Regions from separate parts of the Variovorax sp. GW821-FHT10B04 genome, predicted to be linked through region 2. Evidence: riboswitches for the same ligand, from Rfam matches in the RefSeq annotation. Region 2 holds a riboswitch; the other holds the start of a gene.
The links. Region 2 has a riboswitch for manganese ahead of AC07PZ_RS06300 (TMEM165/GDT1 family protein). Riboswitches for the same ligand answer to the same signal wherever they lie in the genome.
Positions count from the first base shown of each region.

Region 1 (7,654 bases), on a different contig from region 2:
GGTCCGCGGCCATTGATCGTGCTGTCGCACGGCTATGGCGGTTCCTTCCTGGGGCACCACGACACGGCACAGGCCCTGGCAGACGCGGGCTTCGTGGTCGCGACGATCACCCATTCGGGCGACAACTTCCGGTTGCGCGGTGGTCCGGACGACAGCATCGTCGCGCTCGCAACCCGCACCGTCGACATCCGGCGCCTGATCGACTTCATGCTGGGGGCCTGGCCCGCGCACGAGCGGCTGGATGCCGACAAGGTGGGCTTCTACGGCTTCTCGAGAGGCGGCTACACGGGCCTGGTGCTGGTGGGTGCCGAACCCGATTTCGAACGCTTGCCGCCGCGGCCGTCATCTCCCTGCGCGGTGGCCCCCGAAGGACCCGACTGCGTCACCATGCGGCGTCGCTTCCAGTCGCTGCTCTCGGCTCCGCTGGCGCATGACGCGCGCATCAAGGCGGCCGTCATCGTCGATCCGTTCAATGCGGTATTCACGGCGGCTGGACTGGCCAGGGTGCGCAGCATTCCCATTCAACTCTGGGCTTCCGCCACCGGCGGGGATGGCGTCACACCCGAGAGCGTCGAAGGCGTGCGCCGCAGCCTGCCCGTGGTGCCGGACTGGCATGTGGCGGCAGGTGCTTCGCACTTCAGCTTTCTCGCGCCGTGTTCGGCCGCGCAACGTGAAGCGGCGCCCGAGCTGTGCGCGGACCCGGCCGGCTTCGACCGCACCGCGTTTCATGCCGAACTGAATGAACGGGTGCTTGCGTTCCTCAAGCAGCACCTCGCCTCCGCGGCAAGGCCCTAGCAGACAGCAGGCCGTCGATCAGGCCAAGCACATGGCGCCCACCACGAGGCCCATCGCCACCGTCGCCGCCCATCCGAGGATCTTCAGCCTGCGCGACGCGGTGAAGTCGCCCATGAGCCGCCGATTCGACACCATCAGCATCATCACCACCATCACCGGCACGGCGATGACGCCGTTCAACACGGCACTCCAGAACAGCGCCTTGATCGGGTCCAGCGGCGTGAAGCCCAGGGCGATGCCGAGCAGGGTCGACACGACGATCACCGCATAGAAGCCGCGCGACCGTGCCGGCTTGTCTTCGAGGCTGGCGTTCCAGTCGAAGGTGCCGGCCAGCGCGTAGGCGGCGGACCCGGCCAGCACCGGAATCGCCAGCATGCCCGTACCGATGATCCCCAATGCGAACAGCCAGAACGCGAGCGGGCCGGCGATCGGCTTCAACGCCGCAGCCGCCTGGGCCGAGGTCTGGATGTCGGTCACGCCCTTGGCGTGGAGCGCCAATGCCGCCGTCAGCACGATGAAGAAGGCGATGAGATTCGAAACCCCCATGCCGAAACAGGTGTCGAGTCTCATGCGCCGGAAGCTGGACGGCGCCTGCTCGGGCGCCTCGGTCAGCGGCCTGGCCGCGCCGTCGCTGCGCATTTCCTCGACTTCCTGCGAGGCCTGCCAGAAGAACAGATAGGGGCTGATGGTCGTGCCGAAGATCGCGACGACGGTGACCAGGTATTCGGCCTTCATCTGCAGTGGCGGCATGACCACCGCGCGCAGTACTTCGCCCCAGGGGATCTCGATCGTGAACAACACGGCGACGTACGAGAACAGCACCAGCGTGAGCCACTTGAGCACGCGCACGTAGCGCGTGTAGGGCACGAAGACCTGCAGCAGCAGCGTCAACAGCCCGAAGGCGACCGTGAAGGCCTTGGCCTCGCCGCCGAACACCAGGACGGCGGCGTCGCCCATGGCCGAGAGGTCCGCCGCCAGATTGATGACGTTGGCCGCGAGCAGCAGCGCCACCACGGCCCAGAGCAGCCATCGCGGATAGTGCAGCCGCATGTTGGCCGCCAGCCCATGCCCGGTGACCCGCCCGATGCGGGCGCTGATCAACTGGATGCCCACCATCAGCGGGTAGGTGAAGCACAGGCTCCACAAGGTGCCCAGCCCGAACTGGGCGCCGGCCTGCGAGTAGGTCGCGATGCCGCTCGGGTCGTCGTCGGCCGCACCGGTGATCAGGCCCGGGCCGAGCCGCCCGAGAAACGAGCGCTTGTCGTCGGAGGTCGGGCCGCGGGTGCTCTTGGCTGGCGCAGGTGGGGTTGGCATGAGCGCAATCGAAGGGATCGGGCCGCTATCGTCGCACGGCGCCCGACCGCCGCAATCGGGTCATGCCAGCGCGGTGAGGTGCTCGTACAGGATGACGGAGCCGATGCCGATCAGCAGCACGCCGCCGATGGCTTCCGCCCAGCGGCCAGCCACATTGCCGAGAAGCCGCCCGACCATGACGCCCAGCGTGACCATGGCGAACGTGGCGAAGCCGATGGCCGCAGCCACGGGCACGATGTTCACGTTCAGGAAGGCCAGGCCGACGCCGACCGCCATCGCGTCGATGCTGGTGGCGAAACCGGTGACGGCAAGCACCCAGAAGCCGTGGCTGCGGGGCTTTTCGGTTTCTTCCTCGCCGGACTTCCGCAGGGCGGCCCAGATCATGCGGGCGCCGAGCACGCACAGGAGCGTGAAAGCGATCCAGTGGTCCCAGGTCTTCACGTAGCCCGACGCCGCGTAGCCCAGCGCCCAGCCGATGACCGGCGTGATGGCTTCGATGACGCCGAAGATGGCGCCGGTCCGCAGCGCTTCGGACCATCGGGGTTTTTCGAGTGCCGTGCCCTTGCCGACGGCGGCGGCGAATGCATCGGTCGACATGGCCATGGCCAGCAATGCGGTGGAAGCGAAGTTCATGTGGGGATCGTTCTGATGGCCGGGCGACGACACAACGGCACGCCCCACTGCCCGACCTGTGTCGCGGTGGCGTGCCGATGGTCTCGCCAACCAGAACGGTTGCCAGCGCCACAGCACATGAAATGCCGAGTATGTTGACGCGGGCGCTTCCAGGGACGGAAGCCGGCTACTCCCCAAGGGAGCCGCGAGTATAGGGAACCGGGAACATCCCGGCGCCGTGCAATGCCATCGGCGATCGGCCACCGAAGCCGGATTTCCGCATATCGACATGCGCAATGGGCGCAAGCGATGGGTGCGAACTTTCCTAGCATTCGCAGGCGCAGCACCGCACTCCAAAGCCATGTCCATATCCATTTCAGCCGAGCCCGTCACCCACCTCGCCAGCCATGCTGCGAGCCCCGCCGCCGGACCCGATGCCTTCCGCATTTCGCCCATCGACGCGTCGCTGGGCGCACAGGTGGTCGGCCTCGACGCCACCCGCCCGCTGCCGGCCGCCCAGGTCCTGGCGCTGAAGCAGGCACTGCGCGACAGGCATGTGCTCGTCATCAAGCAGCAGCGGATCGACGACGGCCAGTTCGAGCGGCTGGCGAGCTACTTCGGCAGCGTGTTCCGGCCGCCGGCCAACGTGCCGGTGCTGGGCTCCGACCCGTACGGCGGCAACACGCCGGACATCGTGCACGTGTCGAACCAGGCCGGTGGCGTGCTCGGGCACGACGAACTCTCGGCACACGCGGACCACCACTGGACGCCCGTGCCCTCCGCCGGCTCGCTGCTCTACGGCATCGAGGTTCCGTCCGAAGGCGGCGACACCACCTGGTACAACCTCGCCGCCGCGTGGGACGCGCTCGACGCCGCCACGCAGCGCGAGATCGACCAGCTGCAGCTCATCACCTACAACCCGTTCCTGCGCAAGCTCAAGCCGCTCGCATCGGGCTTTCCGCTCTATCGCACGCCCGACATCGAGCCGCTCGCGCCCTTCGAGGTGCATCCGCTGGTGCGCACGCATCCCGACAGCGGCCGCCGGATCCTCCATCTCGGCGCACGCACCGAGGTCGAGATCGTCGGCGTGGAGCCGCAGTACGGTGCCGCGCTCATCGCCCGCCTGCGGGCGCACCTGCTGCAGCCGCGCTTCGCCTACACGCACCGCTGGTCGGTGGGCGACATCGTCTATTGGGACAACCAGGCCACGCTGCATGCGCGCAGCGCGTTCGACAACGGCGAACGCCGGCTGCTCAAGCGCATCAGCCTTTCGGGCAGCCGCCCTTACTGACGCGCCCCGGGCCGACGACTCCGAATCCCCAGCGCGGCGGCCTGCCGGCCCGCGCGGACCACGCCATGGCTGCACGCCGCCCCATCCTGCTCAACGCGTTCGACATGAACACCGTGGGCCACATCGCCCATGGCATGTGGCGGCATCCGCGCGACCGGTCCACCGGATACAAGCGGCTGCCGTACTGGCTCGACATGGCCCGCACGCTCGAGCGCGGGCTGTTCGACGGCCTGTTCCTCGCGGACGTCACGGGCGTCTATGACGTCTGGGGCGGCAACGCCGACGCTGCATTGCGCGACGCCATCCAGCTGCCGATCAACGACCCGGCCGTGCTGGTCGGCGCCATGGCGAGCGTCACCACGCACCTGGGTTTCGGCATCACGGCCACCATCGCCGCCGAGTCGCCGCACGCCTTTGCGCGGCGCATGTCCACGCTCGACCACCTGAGCGAAGGCCGGCTCGGCTGGAACATCGTCACCGGCTTTCTCGACAGCGCGGCACGTGCACAAGGCGGCGCGGCCACGGCGGGCCACGACCAGCGCTACGACCGTGCCGACGAATTCATGTCGCTGGTCTACCAGTTGTGGGAGTCGAGCTGGGACGACGACGCCGTGGTCGCCGACCGCGCCGGCGGCCTCTACGCCGACCCGGCCAAGGTGAGGCCGATCCACCACGACGGCGCGTTCTACCGGCTCGACGCGGTGCATCCGTGCGAGCCGTCGCCGCAGCGCACGCCATTGCTCTTCCAGGCCGGCGCGTCCGCGCGCGGCACCGTCTTCGCGGCGCGCCATGCCGAAGTGGTCTTCGTTCCCAACCAGGGCCTGCAGGCGACCGCGGCCGTCGTGCGCAAGCTGCGCGCCGCCATGGCCGAGGCCGGGCGCGACCCGTCGGACGCGCGCTTCGTCACCACCTTGCAGGTGATCGCGGGCCGCACCGAAAGCGAGGCCCGCGCGCGCTACGAGGACTATCGCCGCTACGCCCGGCCCGAAGCTGGCCTCGTGCAGTTCTCGAGCGCCATCGGCGTCGACCTGTCCCGGCACGGGCTCGACGACCCGGTGACCGGCGGCAGCGCCGACGCGATCCAGAGCTCGGTCGACACGCTGCAGCGGCAGCAGGCGGCGCCCACGATCCGCCAGCTGCTCGCGCAGATGCCGCTCGGCGGTCGCCACCGCCCCATCGTGGGAACGCCCGCGCAGATCGCCGACGAGATCGAGGCCTGGGTCGACGAAGCCGGCGTCGACGGCTTCAACCTCGTGCGCACCGTCAGCCCCGAAGGCCTCGAGCACTTCGTCGAGCTGGTCGTGCCCGAGCTCCAGCGCCGCGGGCTGCACAAGCGCGCCTATGCCGAAGGCACCTGGCGCGAAAAGATCTTCGGGCGCGCCGGCGTGCGCCCGCCTGCCGTTCCCGTTCCAGCCAGACAACCCCGAGCCAACCCATGACCGCCCACCTGATCAAGACCGACGCCGAAGCCCTTTCCGTGGCCCGCGCACTGGCCGCCGAATTCGCGCCGACCGCCTCCGAGCGCGACCGCGAGCGCCGCCTGCCGCACGCGGAGATCGAGCGCTTCTCGGCCAGCGGGCTGTGGGGCATCACGGTGCCGCGCGCCTTCGGTGGCGCAGCCGTGTCGCACGTGACGCTGGCGGAAGTCACCGCACTGATCTCCGAGGCCGACCCCGCGCTCGGCCAGATCCCGCAGAACCACTACTGCCTGGTCGACGCGGTGCGGCTGATCGGCAACCCCGCCCAGCAGGACTTCTTCTTTCGCGAGGCGCTCGAAGGCCGGCGCTTCGGCAATGCGGTGTCCGAGAGCGGCACGCCCAACGCCAAGGTGATCACCGCACGCCTGAGCCATGGCCGCGACGGCCTGCGCCTGAACGGCCGCAAGTTCTACTGCACCGGCGCGCTGTTCGCGCACTGGGTGCCGGTGGCCGCGAAGGACGAGCAGGACCGCCAGGTGCTGGTGTACGTGCGCCGCGATGCGCCCGGCCTGGAAGTGCTCGACGACTGGAGCGGCTTCGGCCAGCGCACCACCGCCAGCGGCACCGTCACGGCCGACGACGTGGCGGTCGAGCCGCTGCAGGTGCTGCCGCGCGCGCAACTGTTCGAGCCGCCGACGATCCACGGGCCCTTCGCGCAGATCCTGCATGCGGCCATCGACCTCGGCATCGGCCGGGCCGCCATGGCCGACCTGCGCACCTGGGTGCGCGACCGCGCGCGGCCCTGGCCGGACAGCGGCGTGGCCCGCGCGGCCGATGACCCGCTGACGCTGGCCAGGCTGGGCGAGCTGGTGATCCAGCAGCACGCGGCCGAAGCGCTGGTCGACCGCAGCGGCCGCTACCTCGACGCCGCCCGCGACCAAGGCACACCCGACCGCGTGACCGAGGCATCGATCGCGGTGGCCGAGGCCAAGGTCGTCACGACCGAATTCGCGCTGCGCGCGGCCACGACGCTGATCGAACTCGGCGGCACGCAATCCACGCTCAGCGAGCACAACCTCGACCGCCACTGGCGCAATGCGCGCACGCACACCGTGCACGACCCGGTGCGCTGGAAGCCACACGTCATCGGCAACCACTGGATCAACGGCGCGACGCCGCAGCGCCACGCCTCGCTCTGAGCCGCCAGGGCGCGAACGCTTTCTCCCCCATCCCACACCTTCAGGAAATTCCCCATGGATCGTCGTCGTTTCATTCAGCAGGGCAGCGCCTTCGTCTCGGTCGGCGCCGGCGGTGCCATCGCGGCCACGGGCCTGGGCCTGCCGCTGGCCGCGCTCGCGCAGTCGCGCAAGGAAACCGTGCGCGTGCTGGCCGAAGGCGCACCCAATTCGCAGGACCCCCACGGCGAGGGCGTGAGCCGCGAATCGCTCGGGCTGTTCACCAACGTGTACGACCGGCTGATCAACTTCGACCGCGTGCAGGTGTCGCCCGGCGTCTTCAAGTACGACTACGGGCGCTTCCGCGGCGAGCTTGCCGAAAGCTTCGAGCAGTCGGCCGACGGCCGCACGCTGACCTTCAAGCTGCGCCGCGACGCCACCTTCCACGACGGCCGCCCGGTGACGGCGAACGACGTGAAATGGTCGCTCGACCGCGCGGTGTCGCTGCCGGCCAGCAAGCGCCAGCTCGCGACCGGATCGCTCGAGAGCCCGGCGCAATTCAGCGTGGTGGACGCGCACACCTTCCGCATCGCGCTGCCGCGCGCCGACCGCTACACGCTGCCCAACCTGGCGCTGTTCTTCGCGTCGGTGCTCAATGCCGAACTCGCCAGGTCGCATGCGACGGCGGCCGACCCCTGGGCCACCGAATGGGTGAAGGCCAACGCCGCCGGTGGCGGTGCCTACCGCGTCGAGAACTTCACGCCGGGCCAGCAGGTGATCTACGCACGCTTCGACGGCTGGAAGAGCGGCGCACTGCCGCAGATCCGGCGGGCGGTGTTCCAGGTCGTGCCGGCGGCTTCGAACCGCGTGGCGGCGCTGCTCAAGGGCGATGCCGACGTGGCGCTGCAACTGCCGCCGAAGGACCTGGACGCGCTCACCGACAAGACCCGCGCCAAGGTGGTGTCCGTGCCGGTCACCACGAGCTTCCGGTTCGTCGCCTTCAACACGCAGGCCAAGCCCTTCGACGACGTGCGCGTGCGGCAGGCGGT
Region 1 covers NZ_JBWKNQ010000001.1:803,473-811,126, forward strand. Annotated here, with positions in the region: gene AC07PZ_RS03855 (alpha/beta hydrolase family protein) at 1-795, shown strand, start outside; gene AC07PZ_RS03860 (NRAMP family divalent metal transporter) at 814-2,109, opposite strand; gene mntP (manganese efflux pump MntP) at 2,170-2,742, opposite strand; yybP-ykoY riboswitch at 2,758-2,922, opposite strand; gene AC07PZ_RS03870 (TauD/TfdA dioxygenase family protein) at 3,083-4,012, shown strand; gene AC07PZ_RS03875 (LLM class flavin-dependent oxidoreductase) at 4,078-5,451, shown strand; gene AC07PZ_RS03880 (SfnB family sulfur acquisition oxidoreductase) at 5,448-6,629, shown strand; gene AC07PZ_RS03885 (ABC transporter substrate-binding protein) at 6,684-7,654, shown strand, end outside.
Region 1: linked by a shared signal. The riboswitch ahead of mntP (manganese efflux pump MntP) and the one ahead of AC07PZ_RS06300 (TMEM165/GDT1 family protein) in region 2 are both predicted to bind manganese.

Region 2 (7,654 bases):
ATGCGCCCGATGCACTGCCGCGTGTCGAGAGCAACGGCGACCCCGCGGCATCGCGGCGTGACGTCTTCGTTTTCTTCATCAATGGCGCGAAGGAAAAAGCGCCTGCTGCGGCGCAGGCGCTGCTCACGCGGCTGTGAGCCCGCCCGTCGCTCAGGCTTCGGGCAGCGGCGTCGGCTTGGCGGCAGACGCGGGCGAGGTGCCGAAGCTGATCTCGCCGGAAAGCTGGCCGCCTTCTTCGATCACGATCTTCCCGTAGCGGATCTTGCCCGTGACCTTGCCGGTCGAGTGGATGACCAGCTTGTCGCGCACCGTCAGGTTGCCGTCGAACATGCCGCGAATCTCGGCGATGTCGATGTCGGCCGAACCCTTGAAAGCGCCCTGTTCCGAGATCTGGATCACACGCGAGTCCATCGTGGCCTCGACCGTGCCTTCGACCACGAGCGTGTCGCAATCGGTGATCTCCACACCCTTGAGCTTGATGTTGGGACCGACGGTGAGCTTGCTGCCGCTCTCCTTGGCGGGCGCCGCTGCAGCAGGCGCAGCGGTCAATGGGCTGCCGCCGCCATTCAATGAATGAGCCGAAGGCACCGGTGAGCCAGTGCTCGTGCCACCCAGGGGGGTCGTGCGGGAAGGAAGGGTGTCGACGTCGCTGGTGCGCTTACCGAAGAAGGGGGACTGTGAAGCCAATGGGCTGCTCCTCTGCAAAGGGCCTATCGTAGGAGGCAACAGGGTCGTCTGCCGCTTCATTGCGCAAGAGTAGTAAGCAAATCGCTCGCGATGTTGTCGGCGCCGTCGGACAACAATGCAGGCGCTTCCATGTTGCATTCATCGCCTTCCGGTTTTCCTCCCATGCCCAAGCCTCAGGCACCGCATCCTGCCTCCACACCACCCGGCGCCGGACTCGATCCGAGCTTCGGCAAGCCGACGCACGGCTGGCGCCTTCGCCTGTATTCGGTGATCTTCGAATCCGAGACCCGTGCGGGTCGCCTATTCGACCTGCTGCTGATCGCCGTGATCCTGCTGAGCGTCACCGTCGTGGTTCTCGACAGCGTGCAGTCCATCCGTGCCCGCTGGGGCCACGTGTTCACCTGGTTCGAATGGGGCTTCACCACCATCTTCACGCTGGAATACATCGCGCGGCTTGCGTGCCTGGGCCGGCCAGCGCGCTATGCACGCAGCTTCTATGGCGTGATCGACCTGCTCGCGCTGCTGCCGACCTATCTCGCGATCCTCATGCCCGCGCTGTCGGTGCTGATCGACGTGCGGATTCTGCGGCTGCTGCGCGTGTTCCGCATCTTCAAGATGTCGCACTATGCAGCCGAGTACCGCGCGCTCGCGACCGCGCTGGCGGCGAGCCGCCGAAAGATCATGGTGTTCGTGGGCTTCGTATTCATGGTGGTGCTGGTGCTCGGCACGCTGATGTACGTGGTCGAGGGTCCGCAGTACGGCTTTACCAGCATCCCCGTCGCCGTGTACTGGGCGATCTCGACCATGACCACGGTCGGCTTCGGCGACCTGGTGCCCAAGACCGACATCGGGCGCGGCATCGCCTCCGTGATGATGCTGCTGGGCTGGGGCGTGCTGGCCGTGCCGACCGGCATCGTGTCTGCCGAAATGGTGCGCCATGGACGGGACGGGCGGGCGTTGCCGTCATCGGACGACGCGGCGCAGGCATCGATCGGCCGCGGCCTGCTGGCCGATGCAATGGGCGCCACGGCCGTGGCGTCATGCGCGGCCTGCGGTATCGGCGACCATGCACCGGACGCGAACTTCTGCAGGCGCTGCGGCCAGCCGCTGGCCTGACACGGCCCGGCGACACACCGTCAGCGTTCGGCCAGTGCCGGGTCGGCCCAGACCGCACGGCCCTGGCTCGCATCGTCGATGCGACGCCGCAGCGCATCGGCATCGGCCTCGATGACGGTGAACACGGTCTGCACCAGACTGCCGTGCGCAACCTCGCCGAGCGTCGCGCCCGCTGCGGTGATCTCGCGCCGCAGCATGCCCTCCATCGCATAGGGCACGCTGCAGACCAGGGTTCGCAGGCGCTGCAGCGGGAGCTTGCGTGCGCCGATCAGCGCCTGCGCAACCGCATCGGTGTAGGCGCGCACCAGGCCACCCGCGCCGAGCTTTACGCCGCCGAAGTAGCGCACCACGGTGGCCAGGACGCCTTCGAGCTCCTGATGCCGCAATACCTCCAGCATGGGGCGACCGGCGGTTCCGCCGGGCTCGCCGTCATCGTTGGCAGCGGACTGGCCACCGGCCATCAGCGCCCAGCAGACGTGCGCGGCCGAAGGATGTTCGGCGCGAAGACCCGCCACGACGGCGAGTGCCGCCGCGCGATCGGCCACCGGCTGCACGCAGCCGATGAAGCGGCTCTTCTTGATCACGAGCTCGCTGTGCGCGGGCTCGGCCAGGGTCAGCGCCATCGCGGCATCGGCGGCGGCTCAGGCGCGCTCGAATTTGAAGACCGCCGTCGAGGCGCGCAGGTTGGGCAGCCAGCGCACTTCATGGCCTTCCTGCAGGCCGAACGCGTCGATCACGCGCAGCCGGTTCTTCTCGGCCAGCGCACCGAAATCCCGGAAGGTGCCGACGCGGATATTGGGCGTGTCGTACCACTGGTAAGGCAGCCGCCGCGTGACCGGCATGCGGCCGCGCGCAATGCTCAGCCGGTTCGGCCAGTGCGCGAAATTGGGGAACGCGACGATGCCGGCACGACCGACGCGCGCGGTCTCGCGCAGCATGATCTCGGCATTGCGCAGATGCTGCAGCGTGTCGATCTGCAGCACGACGTCGAAGCTGGCGTCGTCGAACATCGCCAGGCCTTCATCGAGGTTCAGCTGGATCACGTCGACGCCGCGGCGGATGCATTGCAGCACGTTGCCGTCGGCGATCTCGACGCCGTAGCCGGTGCAGCCGCGCTCGCGCTGAAGGAGATCCAGCAGCGCACCGTCGCCGCAGCCCAGATCGAGCACGCGGGCGCCATGCGGCACGAGGTTGGCGATGAGTCGTTGGGTGTCGAGGTCGCTCATGTCACAGCTCCGCGGCGATGCGGTCGAAATAGGAGCGCACCACGCCCATGTAGCGCACATCGTCGAGCAGGAAGGCATCGTGCCCGTGCGGCGCGTCGATTTCGGCGTAACTCACGCTGCGGCGGTTGTCGAGCAGCGCCTTGACCAGCTCCCGGCTGCGCGCGGGCGAGAAACGCCAGTCGGTGGTGAAGCTGACAAGCAGGAACTTCGCCTGGGCCCGTGCAAATGCGGCCGTGAGGTCACCACCATGGACGCGCGCCGGATCGAAGTAGTCGAGCGCGCGGGTGATCAACAGGTAGGTGTTGGCGTCGAAATATTCGCTGAACTTGTCGCCCTGGTAGCGCAGGTAGCTTTCGATCTGGAACTCGATCTCCTGCGTCGAATAGCGGTAGTCGGTGCCGGCCAGTTCGCCTTCGACCGCACTGCGCAGCGCACGGCCGAACTTGGCGTTCATGACGTCGTCGCTGAGGTAGGTGATGTGGCCGATCATCCGTGCGATGCGCAGGCCGCGTTTCGGGATCACGCCGTGCTCGTAGAAGTGGCCACCGTTGAAATCCGGATCGGTCACGATGGCGCGCCGGGCAACCTCGTTGAAGGCGATGTTCTCCGCAGTGAGGTTCGGCGCGCTCGCGACGACCACCGCGTGCCGCACGCGCGCCGGGTATTGCAGCGTCCAGGACAAGGCCTGCATGCCGCCCAGGCTGCCACCCATCACGGCCAAGGTGTCGATGCCCAGCGCATCGAGCAGTGCGGCCTGCGCGTCGACCCAATCCTCGACCGTGACCACGGGGAAATCGGCGCCGTACACACGGCCAGTCGCAGGGTTCGTGTGCATCGGACCGGTGGAACCGAAACAGGAGCCGAGGTTGTTGATGCCGATGACGAAGAAGCGGTTGGTGTCGACCGGCTTGCCCGGCCCGATCATGTTGTCCCACCACCCCTCGGACTTTGGCTGGCCTGCATAGACGCCGGCCACGTGATGCGACGCATTGAGCGCGTGACAGACGAGCACCGCATTGCTGCGGTCGGCATTCAACGTACCGTAGGTCTCGTAGGCCAGCGTGTAGTCGCTGAGCGAGGCGCCGCTTCGCAACGGCAGCGGGCCGGCGAAGGACATCGATTGGGGAAGGACTTCGAAAGACATGGACAGCAAAAACCCGGCCTCGCCAAAAACGAGCCGGGTCGGCTTCTGTCTTTAGCTGGATTTATAAAGCGCCCGCAAGCTGTAGCAAATCGGCGCAGAGCAAGTATATCCCCCAGGCTTCATGTCACTTGGCTCTCCCCAGGCTTCGCGCACTTCGTGTCGCTCTCGCCACCCCCTGCCGGAGGCAACACGAGCGGCCCGGCAAAGCCGGCTCCGCCGTGTTTCTGGAAGGAGGCAGGGAGGAGGGACTGACTATGAGGGGGCTATGGGGGCGGCCGTTGGATTACAGGCCGATGATCATGATGACGCCAAGCACCAGGAAGATCACGGCGGAGATGCCGTGAACCAGCTTGATGGGCACGCGCTTCACGAGCTTGTCGCCCAGCCAGACGACGGGTGCATTCGCCAGCATCATGCCCAGCGTGGTGCCGGCGACGACCCAGACGTAGTCGCCGACGAAGCGGGCGGCGAGCATCACCGTGGCGATCTGGGTCTTGTCGCCCATCTCTGCCAGGAAGAAGGCGATCACGGTCGTGCCGAACACGCCGAACTGCGAGGACTTCGGCGAGTCTTCCTCGTCCAGCTTGTCGGGAATCAGCATCCAGACCGCCATCGCGATGAAAGAGCCACCGAGGATCCAGCGCAACGCCACCGGGCCAAGCACATGCGTAACCCAACTGCCGACCGCACCGGCCAACGCATGGTTGACGAGCGTCGAGACAAAGATGCCGAGGACGATCGGCCAGGGTTTTCGAAAACGCGCAGCGAGGATGAGCGCGAGCAGTTGGGTCTTGTCACCCATTTCCGCCAGCGCGACGATGCCGGTGGCGACGAGAAAAGCTTCCATGACGTGGGGATCCTTTGGGCCGAAGGACATGACGCAATTGACCATGCAGCGCCTTCGGCCATTTATCCGAAGCTGCATGATCAAAGGTCTCGCCAAGTCGAACCGTGTGAGCCATGTCCGGCACGAGGCCGATCAAGTCTGTTGACGCACACCCTTCTCAAGATGGAAGGCGGCTACTCCCCAATGACCCGCGGATTCTAGCCAGTGTTTACCCTGATTCGAGAACATCGTCGGCTTACACTAATTTTCAAAACGCGCCGACCATGAGGAAAATTCCCGTTTGCACCAGAAATATTTCACCCATAATGCACGAGCCTCCATTCAAATTTTTCCATGGGGGGAGGCAAGTTCGGTGATCGGCTAGTTTCGCGCGCTCAGCGGTTTGGGTGGTGCTCTCGGGACTCCATCGCTTTTCTTGGTGTGTTTATTAGGAGTCCCTTGATGGGCAACAAACTGTACGTCGGCAATCTGCCGTATTCCGTGCGCGATGGCGACCTCGAACAGGCTTTTGGCCAGTTCGGTCTGGTGACCAGCGCAAAAGTCATGATGGAACGCGACACCGGCCGCTCGAAGGGCTTCGGCTTCGTCGAGATGGGCAGTGATGCCGAGGCGCAAGCCGCCATCAATGGCATGAATGGCCAGCCGCTCGGCGGCCGCAGCGTTGTTGTGAACGAAGCGCGTCCGATGGAAGCTCGTCCGCCGCGCAGCGGTGGTGGCGGTTTCGGCGGCGGTGGTGGTGGTTACGGTGGTGGTGGCGGCGGTTACGGCGGCGGCGGCGGTGGTCGCAGCGGCGGTGGTGGCGGCTACGGCGGTGGTGGTGGCGGCGGTTATGGCGGCGGCGGTGGTGGTGGTCGCAGCGGTGGCGGCGGCGGTGACGGTGGTTTCCGCAGCCCGTACGGAGCCGGTCCTCGCGGCGGTGGCGGTGGTCGCAGCGGCGGCGGCGGTGGCTACGGTGGTGGTGGCAACAGCGGCTACTGATCCGTCGACCTGATCCTCAAGACACGATGAAAGGCTCCTGCGGGAGCCTTTTGTCATTCGCCTTTTCGCTTCTTGCGGCCGCGCCCCGAGACAGCTTTGTCGAACAGGGCGTTGGGCAGCATGCGCATCAGTTTCGCGATAACGCCCATCTGCCACGGGATCACGCGGTAGCTGATGCCGGATTCGATGACATCGAATGCCTTGTCTGCAAAGTCATCGGCTTTCATCAGAAAAGGCATGCTGTAGCGGTTGCCGCGCGTCAGCGGCGTGTCGATGTAGCCAGGGCAGATCGTCACGACCCGAATGCCTTGACTCCTCAATTCGCCACGCAGGCTCTCGCAATAGGCGACAACGCCTGCCTTGCTGGCGCAATAGGCGCCGTGGCCCGGCAAGCCGCGGATGGCGGCAACGCTGCCGATGCCGACAAGCCGTCCGCTACCGCGCGCCACCATCGCGTCGATGAAGGGATGAAAGGTAGCGGCCAAACCCACGTTGTTGACCGTGAGTGTCTGTGCCAGCACATCGAGATCTGCGCGCTCGGCGGTATCGATGCCGATGCTGATGCCGGCATTCGCCACCACGACGTCCGGTACGCCCTGCTGCGCGATGCATGCCTTTCCGGCCGCAACGATGCTGTCGATCTGCGCCACATCGGCGCCGTAGATCCGGTAATCGGCAGGATCGATCCCGCGCTCAGTTGCCCATGCCTCCATGTCGGCGGTGCGACGGGCGACCAACGCCAGGCTGTAACCCGCCTGGTGGAATCGTTGGGCAAGGGCCTGGCCAATTCCGCTGGACGCACCCGTGATGAAAACCAGAGGCCGCATCGTCGGAATCTCCCGTCAGCGTTTGGCGCGCGGCGGAGTCGCAGCGGCCCCTGGCGCAGGCATCAGCAAGCCGCGCACGCGCCCTTGCAGATTCGCCACGCCAGTGAGATTGTCATAGTCGAGCTTGTCTGCGGTGAATTGATCATCACCACGCTTTAGCGCCACGGGCAAGTGCGAAGTCACACGCTCGGTATCGACAAAAACGTGCAGGAATTCACCGCGAAATTCGAGCCGTGGGACCGGCCGGCCGCTTGACGAGGTCGCAGCGTCGCGCACGATCACCGCGTTGCCGAACAGCTGCAATTCGCTGCCATCGCCGTTCGACAGGCCACGATCGGCCGTCGCGTGCGTGACCAGCCCTTCGTCCGAAACCGCGCGCAACCTGACCTGGTCGACCTCCAAGGTGTCGGTGTCCGGAAAATGGCGGCCTTCCTTGCCGAACAGCTCGCTGCGCAATACGCCCGTAGGCAGAAAATTCTTGACGACGAAGCCCCGCATGAAGAAATCGGGCTCATGCACCGGCGCCGCTGGTGCCGAAGCTTCGAGCAGCCTCGGGGCATTTCGGACCAGCCAATAGGTGCCCAGAGCCAACGCGAAGGTCAGAATGATCGGCAGATAGATCGTGACACGGTCGAAACCCTTGCGCAGCAACGCGCCAACGGGCCGACTCATGAAGCCATGCCTCGCGCCACGTCCAGCAGGCGACGGTAATGGCCGCCTGCCGTGAGCAGCAGGTCGCAGAATTCGCGCGCGGCACCTTCGCCGCCGCGTGCAGTCGTCACGTGGCGGGCCACGGCGCGCACCTCGGCGTGCGCGTTGGCCGGTGCTG
Region 2 covers NZ_JBWKNQ010000002.1:255,446-263,099, reverse strand. Annotated here, with positions in the region: gene AC07PZ_RS06330 (DUF72 domain-containing protein) at 1-137, shown strand, start outside; gene AC07PZ_RS06325 (bactofilin family protein) at 151-687, opposite strand; gene AC07PZ_RS06320 (ion transporter) at 850-1,803, shown strand; gene AC07PZ_RS06315 (IMPACT family protein) at 1,824-2,426, opposite strand; gene metW (methionine biosynthesis protein MetW) at 2,445-3,029, opposite strand; gene metX (homoserine O-succinyltransferase MetX) at 3,031-4,173, opposite strand; gene AC07PZ_RS06300 (TMEM165/GDT1 family protein) at 4,457-5,020, opposite strand; yybP-ykoY riboswitch at 5,028-5,214, opposite strand; gene rbp (RNA-binding regulator) at 5,462-5,998, shown strand; gene AC07PZ_RS06290 (SDR family oxidoreductase) at 6,052-6,825, opposite strand; gene lptC (LPS export ABC transporter periplasmic protein LptC) at 6,841-7,497, opposite strand; gene AC07PZ_RS06280 (KdsC family phosphatase) at 7,494-7,654, opposite strand, start outside.